DNA from 3 places in the Priestia sp. YIM B13551 genome. Region 1 is predicted to be linked to each of the others. Evidence: riboswitches for the same ligand, from Rfam matches in the RefSeq annotation. Region 1 holds a riboswitch; each other region holds the start of a gene.
The links. Region 1 has a riboswitch for cyclic di-AMP ahead of ACFX4N_RS15060 (APC family permease). Riboswitches for the same ligand answer to the same signal wherever they lie in the genome.
Positions count from the first base shown of each region.

Region 2: linked by a shared signal. The riboswitch ahead of ACFX4N_RS27905 (APC family permease) and the one ahead of ACFX4N_RS15060 (APC family permease) in region 1 are both predicted to bind cyclic di-AMP.
Region 3: linked by a shared signal. The riboswitch ahead of kdpF (K(+)-transporting ATPase subunit F) and the one ahead of ACFX4N_RS15060 (APC family permease) in region 1 are both predicted to bind cyclic di-AMP.

Region 1 covers NZ_JBHZOX010000002.1:1,050,400-1,052,602, forward strand. The annotation lists gene ACFX4N_RS15060 (APC family permease) at 1-784, opposite strand, end outside; cyclic di-AMP (ydaO/yuaA leader) riboswitch at 947-1,088, opposite strand; gene ACFX4N_RS15065 (N-acetylmuramoyl-L-alanine amidase) at 1,280-2,203, opposite strand, start outside.
Region 2 covers NZ_JBHZOX010000012.1:19,889-22,091, forward strand. The annotation lists gene ACFX4N_RS27905 (APC family permease) at 1-1,112, opposite strand, end outside; cyclic di-AMP (ydaO/yuaA leader) riboswitch at 1,244-1,388, opposite strand; gene ACFX4N_RS27910 (DUF4430 domain-containing protein) at 1,752-2,126, opposite strand.
Region 3 covers NZ_JBHZOX010000002.1:136,554-138,756, forward strand. The annotation lists gene kdpA (potassium-transporting ATPase subunit KdpA) at 1-830, opposite strand, end outside; gene kdpF (K(+)-transporting ATPase subunit F) at 855-935, opposite strand; cyclic di-AMP (ydaO/yuaA leader) riboswitch at 1,314-1,454, opposite strand; gene ACFX4N_RS09725 (hypothetical protein) at 1,470-1,607, opposite strand; cyclic di-AMP (ydaO/yuaA leader) riboswitch at 1,680-1,822, opposite strand; gene ACFX4N_RS09730 (hypothetical protein) at 1,972-2,115, opposite strand.

The DNA of each region.
Region 1 (2,203 bases):
CTAAAATACCGCCCATCAGCATTAATGTATGAACAGCATTTTTTGCACCTGGCTCTTTAAAGTTAGGCACTGCATTTGAAATAGCTTCTACACCTGTCAATGCCGAACAGCCTGACGAAAAAGCTTTTAATAATAAAAACAAACTAATACCTGGCACTACTGTACCGAGAGATGGATGAAGCTCAGGTGAAACTTGACCTGTCGCTATTTTAAACAAGCCTACCGCTATTAACAAAATAAGAGCAATAACAAATAAATAAACCGGATAAGCTAATACAGAAGCGGATTCTGTTACACCACGTAAATTTAAAACGGTAATAAAAATCACCAGCAAACACGCAATTACTACATTGTAATGATGCAGCGTTGGAAAAGCCGAAGTTAAAGCATCGGTTCCTGCTGAAACACTCACGGCAACTGTTAAAATATAATCTACTAACAGTGACCCCCCAGCGATAAGCCCAGGATTTTCTCCTAAATTGGTTTTCGAAACAATATAAGCTCCTCCGCCTTGCGGATACGCATAAATAATTTGACGATATGAAAGAATTAAAGCCGTCAGGAGTACCAATACCCCAATCGCAATTGGAATCGAATACCAATAGGCAAGGACGCCGACTGTTGCAAGTACAATCAAAATTTGTTCTGTTCCATAAGCCACTGAAGATAAGGCATCTGAAGATAAAATAGCCAGTGCTTTAAGCTTACTAAGCTTTTGATCGCCTAACTCTTTTGTTTTAAGCGGCTTTCCAATCAATAATCTTTTGAGAACTGAATAGTTCACGCAATTTCCCTCCGATGATTGCCTAGCTACTATTTACTATTCATTGCTAAGCTCCGTTACAAGTTCACGAACAAGTGATATCATTCCTAAAAAATACCTTTTTATGTTAAAAAAGCGCACAAAAAAAACACTAAGGGTTCTCAGCGTTTTTACACAGCTTAAACCTCCTCTCCAAAACGCTTATGGGGTTAGCTGTCGGATTCGGGCTATGAGAGTAGCCCTACCTTTAAAAAAAGGATTCACCCCAAGTGACAATGCACAAATTTGGGTCCCCCACTTCTGACGAATTAAGCGATAACAGGTCAATATAATTTTCGGTTAAAGGGTATGATCGATAACATGTTTCTTTCATAACTATCCTTTGTTCTTAGATAATATACTCCCGTACAAATGGTTTGTAAAGCATTATTTTACGTAAACCATAAAATAGTACTTAAGGCGCTTTTAACAGAAAAACAAAAGGCCTTCTGCTCGCTTACAGAAGACCTTTTTGCTTTAACTTTTTGCTTTTAAAACGGCTGCTAGCTTGTTTTTCGTTTGAGGACCATAAATGCCATCTACATCATAAGGAAGATACACAAGCTGAAAACGTCTTACTGCATCTTTCGTTTGAACTCCATATATTCCGTCTACTGACCCTACTTTAAAATTAACTGCGTTTAATGCTCTTTGAAGCTGTTTCACGGCTTCTCCAGAATCACCTTGCTTTAAAATTCCATTGGGAAGTGGATATTGTTCAGCAGGTGGTGTTGGAGATGGGTTTGGTGAAGTCCCTGAAGGAATAACAATTGTTTTTCCAACCTGTAGTGTTAAAGGATCAGAAAGCCCTGTATTCGCTTCTTGAAGCGCTTGTACTGTTATATTGTACTTCTGTGCAATACTGTACAGCGTATCTCCTTGCTTGATCGTATACGTTTTTGTACCTGGTTCAGAAGGTGATGGATTTGGTGTTGGTGTTGGATTTGGGTTTGGAACTGCACGACGGGGTAAATTCAAATAGACGGCAATTCCTTTTGCATACGATTCACCCATGCTTTTTAAAAAAGCTTCGTTTTGGAGAAGTGCTGCATCGGTGCGGTTATCAATAAAAGCTATTTCAGTTAGTACTGCGGGCATATTTGTTAAGCGAAGCACCGCATAATTGGCTGACTTTCGACCGCGATTCGGATGATTATACGATAGCAGCGTTGGCTGTACTTGGCCGTGGACAATTGATTGAAACGTTTTACTGGCATTGCTAGCGCTTCTGTAAACATAATCTTCGTACCCTGTTCCTCCACCGGCATTTACGTGAATAGACATAAATGCATCTGCTCCCCACGAATTAGCTTGAGAAGCGCGCTGAGATAACGATAAAAAAGTATCTGTGGTACGAGTGGTTTTAATCGTAAAGTCACTGTAGGTGCTATTTAAATAGCT
Region 2 (2,203 bases), on a different contig from region 1:
TCTGTATTACCTTGAAACGCTATAATGAGCGCAATAGAGGCAATTCCAAGTGTGACAATTCCATTTGAATAGCCCAAACGATCACCACGTATCGTAAACATACGCGGAATATACTTATCTACAGCTAAATTAACAGCCAGTAAAGGAAAGGCTGAAAAGCCTGTATTGGCAGCTAACACTAAAATTAAAGCCGTCGTACCTTGAACAAAATAATAGAAACCATTTCGTCCAAATACTTGGGAAGCAAGCTGGGAAACAACCGTCTCCTCAGCTTTAGGTACAATTCCAAACCAATAAGCCAAGAACATGACACCTGAAAACAGAATAGCTAAAATAATACCCATCGCAACAAGTGTACGAACTGCATTTCGTGCAGCTGGTTCTTTGAAGTTCGTTACAGCATTAGAAATAGCTTCAACACCTGTAAGGGCTGAACACCCCGATGAGAAAGCTCGTAGTAGTAAGAATAAGCTAATCCCTGGAACTACAGTTCCCAAGGCTGGATGAACGTCAGGAGAAACCTGACCAGTCGCTACTTTCCATATGCCTACACCTATTAATAGAAGTAGTGCAAGAACAAACAAATAAACAGGATAGGCTAAGGCTGACGCAGATTCTGTTACCCCTCTTAGGTTCAAAACCATAATAAAAATAACCAATAAGCAAGCGATGATGACTCTATAGTCATGAAGAACAGGAAAAGCAGACGTTAATGCATCAGTTCCAGATGAAATACTTACAGACACCGTTAAAATATAGTCTACTAATAAAGATCCTCCGGCAATAAGACCTGCATTTTCTCCGAGATTATATTTCGATACAACATACGCCCCTCCCCCTTCTGGGTACGCATAAATAATTTGGCGATACGAAAGAATAAGTGCCGTTAAAAGAATAAGTACCCCAATACCAATTGGGATGGAGTACCAAAATGCGATCATTCCAATGGTAGCAAGCACAATTAAGACTTGTTCTGGGCCGTACGCCACGGATGAAAGTGCATCAGATGAAAGAATAGCTAATGCCTTGACCTTATTTAGCTTTTGTTCACCTAACTCTTTTGATTTAAGTGGCCTCCCAATTAATAAACGTTTTAGGGATGAATAACTCATCTAAACTCCTCCTGAAACCTTTGCCATTTACCTATATTAGTTTACTCTCATCATTCCCTATCTCAGAAAAAAAACACAAAAAAGAACACTAAGGTTCTGCTTAGTGTTCTTTCCAGGACAAATAAAAGCAAACCTTCTCTCCAAACGCTGATGAGGTTAGCTGTCGGGTTCGGGCCTTTAGAGTAGTCCTACCTTCTTTTCGAAGGATTCACCCCAAGTGCAAGTGCACACAAAAATGGGTCCCCCATTCCTTAGTGGATTAAGCGATAAAAGGTATGAAAATAGCAAGATCATATATGTATGGTAGGTACTATACGCCTGAATTTTACATTTGTAAAGAGCCGTTTCAATTAAAACTAATTTTCATATAATTTGTTTTTCTCTTTTATGTAGATAAATAAATTTTGATATCTTGAGCAAACTACTCAAGACGCCGTGAGGCTTCAGTCCTTTGGTTAAATAATGTAGCAGAAAAACCTACCCTATCACACACCAGGGTAGGTTTTTCTGTTTTTCAGCTGCATATCATATACACCTCTAGTTTATATAATCAGCATTATCGGAAATTATAACTTACAAAAAAGTAGTTAGAATAATAACCAACTACTTTTTGTAGGATGTTTTAATTTTCTATGTTATTTACTTTAAAATTTCTTGATTATCCCAATTTTTCAAAGCCCATACTACCTCATCATTTTCATTGAGCGTGACTTCATCTAAACCTAACTCTATAAAATTCCTGTTTACAAAAACAGCCCAATGTATATTTTTCTTTGGAATTGAATGGATACCATTTATAGATATAATATTCCCTTGGGATTCTTCTATGTTAAAGGCCCTTTTTGTTACTTCGTATAATGTCTCACCTTCTTGAAATGAAACTTCTTTTGAAGCAATCGTCTCGTTTTTATCATTTACAATTCTGAAAGTACTCGTCATCTCTAATGCGTGCGTAGGGGAATAAATAACAAAAAGGAATATTGGTAAAAATATCAGTATCTTTTTAATAAGCATTTTTGTATCTCCTTTTGACGTATTTACCATATTATGAGCACTTTAGTGAAAATTATAATTTTTAAATATAGTTCAGT
Region 3 (2,203 bases), 910 kb from region 1:
ATGCGACCTTGTTTACGCTGTCCGATCATTTTTCCGTACGTAAAAGGAAGTGCGGTTGGCAACAAAAGCATAAGGACGATTTGTAATACATTGCTCCACGCATTAGGATTTTCAAATGGATGAGCTGAATTGACACCAAAAAATCCCCCTCCGTTGTTGCCTAGCTCTTTGATTGAAAGAAAAGAAGCAACTGGTCCCCTTGCTATTTGCTGGGATGCCCCTTCTAATGTATGGGCAGTCACCGTTCCGCTTAACGTTTGAGGAACACCTAAAAACGCAAATAAAATGCCTGTTATAAAAGCGATAGGAAGTAAAACATGCGTAATTGATTTCACAAAATCAACAAAAAAGTTTCCCATTTCCTTCCCTGCCAACCCACGAATAAAAGCGATTGCTACTGCAAGGGCTGTTGCTGGTGCAGCAAACATCATAAATACAACGGCGGCCATCTGCGAGAAATAAGACAAACCTGATTCACCGCTGTAGTGCTGCAAGTTCGTATTTGTCATAAAACTAATGGCCGTGTTAAAAGCAAGGGCCGGATCCATTCCTTTGATGTGGCTTGGGTTAAGCGGCAGTACCTCTTGAAACCGGAAGATAAGATACACCACAAAAATCATAAACGTATTCGCCAAAACGAGAGCAAATGCATATTGCTTCCACGTCTGATTATGCCCTTTAATTCCTGCCGCTTTAAACATCACCGATTCTATCTTCCCTACCAAGCTAGTGTTTTTATCGTTTGAAAACACATTCGCTATATAAATACCTACGGGCTTTGCAATAAGGGCTACAAAAACAAGCAGCAGCGCAACTGATAGTAGAAAAATTCCCACGTTTTATTCCTCCGCTTATTAAAATTGTTCTGGATTTAACAGTACATATACTAAATAAATTAAAACGAGAACTGAAATACCTAACAAAATGAACGACATGTTCACTTCTCCTCTCTTTCGTCTACTACATGAGACGACCAGCAAATAATTCCGTACATAGCAGCTGTTAATATGGCAAGCGTTCCAAGCATGATTATATCCAAGTTGCTCCCTCCTAACTGTTTCTTACCACCCATGATTAAGCGTAGTGACTGTTTCTGTGCGTAAAGCATCACGCCCAAGTGAGCTAGCTGCGAAAGGTTATCTTTGATTGTTTAATCCTCACGTATTGTTGCTCTCGTTTTAAAAGCCCTACTATATCCTCTTTACGGTGCAGACATAACCTGCTCTCCTATTTTCCCCATTAAAAAAACCGCAGAAGAGAGTTCTCTTCCGCGGTTTAATGCACGACAAATAAGCCGTGATCAACACGAATTTTTTTACTCCCAAAACGCTTACGGAGTTAGCTGTCGGATTCGGGTTATGGAAGTAACCCTACTCAGTTAAGAGATTCACCCCTAGTACATACGTACAAAATATTGGGTCCCCCGCTCATAATTGATTAAGCGTATATTTGTTATTTAATTTTTAGACTTAATTATGGTTTTTACTGCTGCGTTTAAAACTTTGATTAGCTAACGTAGACAAATAGCGGTTTGCTAGATCAAAAGATTGCTGGTCGCACATTGCTCGGTATTCAATCAATTGAATCATTTGCTTAGATAAATGCATCTTGACGCTCCTTTCGCCTATATTTTGAAAGGAACGCGCTATCCGCTGTTATAGAAAACGACCACGATTACACCATCCTCTCTCTTAACGCTTACGAAGTTAGCTGACGGGTTCGGGTCAAGAAAGTAACCCTACTCAATTAAGAGATTCACCCCTGATAATTGGGTCCTCCGCTCTTTCCTTCTCTTTCAGAAAAGACTCAGCGTTTCACAGTGGAACGTTTCATGAGAGTAATCTTACTCCTGTTAAAATTTACTGTCAACAACATTTTTTGAAATTTTAAAAGCTTTATTTTTCTATGTATATTCATTATTTTAAAATAATAGATTCGAAGAAAAAAAGGTTGTGACTGAATGTAGCCCATCTAAAGATGAACAAATGGGATACATGAGCTGAACCGCTTGTGACACCGCAGTTGATTTCTGTGCAAGACTTCGCTTTCCGCGGGCGGCCGCTGAGCCTCCTCGTCGCTTTTCCCGCAGGAGTCTTCTTCTTGCCCTCCAATCAACTGCTAGAAGGATCTGAACAGGTGAAACCTACGTTCACTTTAACAAAAAAAACGAACCACTAATCAAACACCTTGATCAATGGTTCGT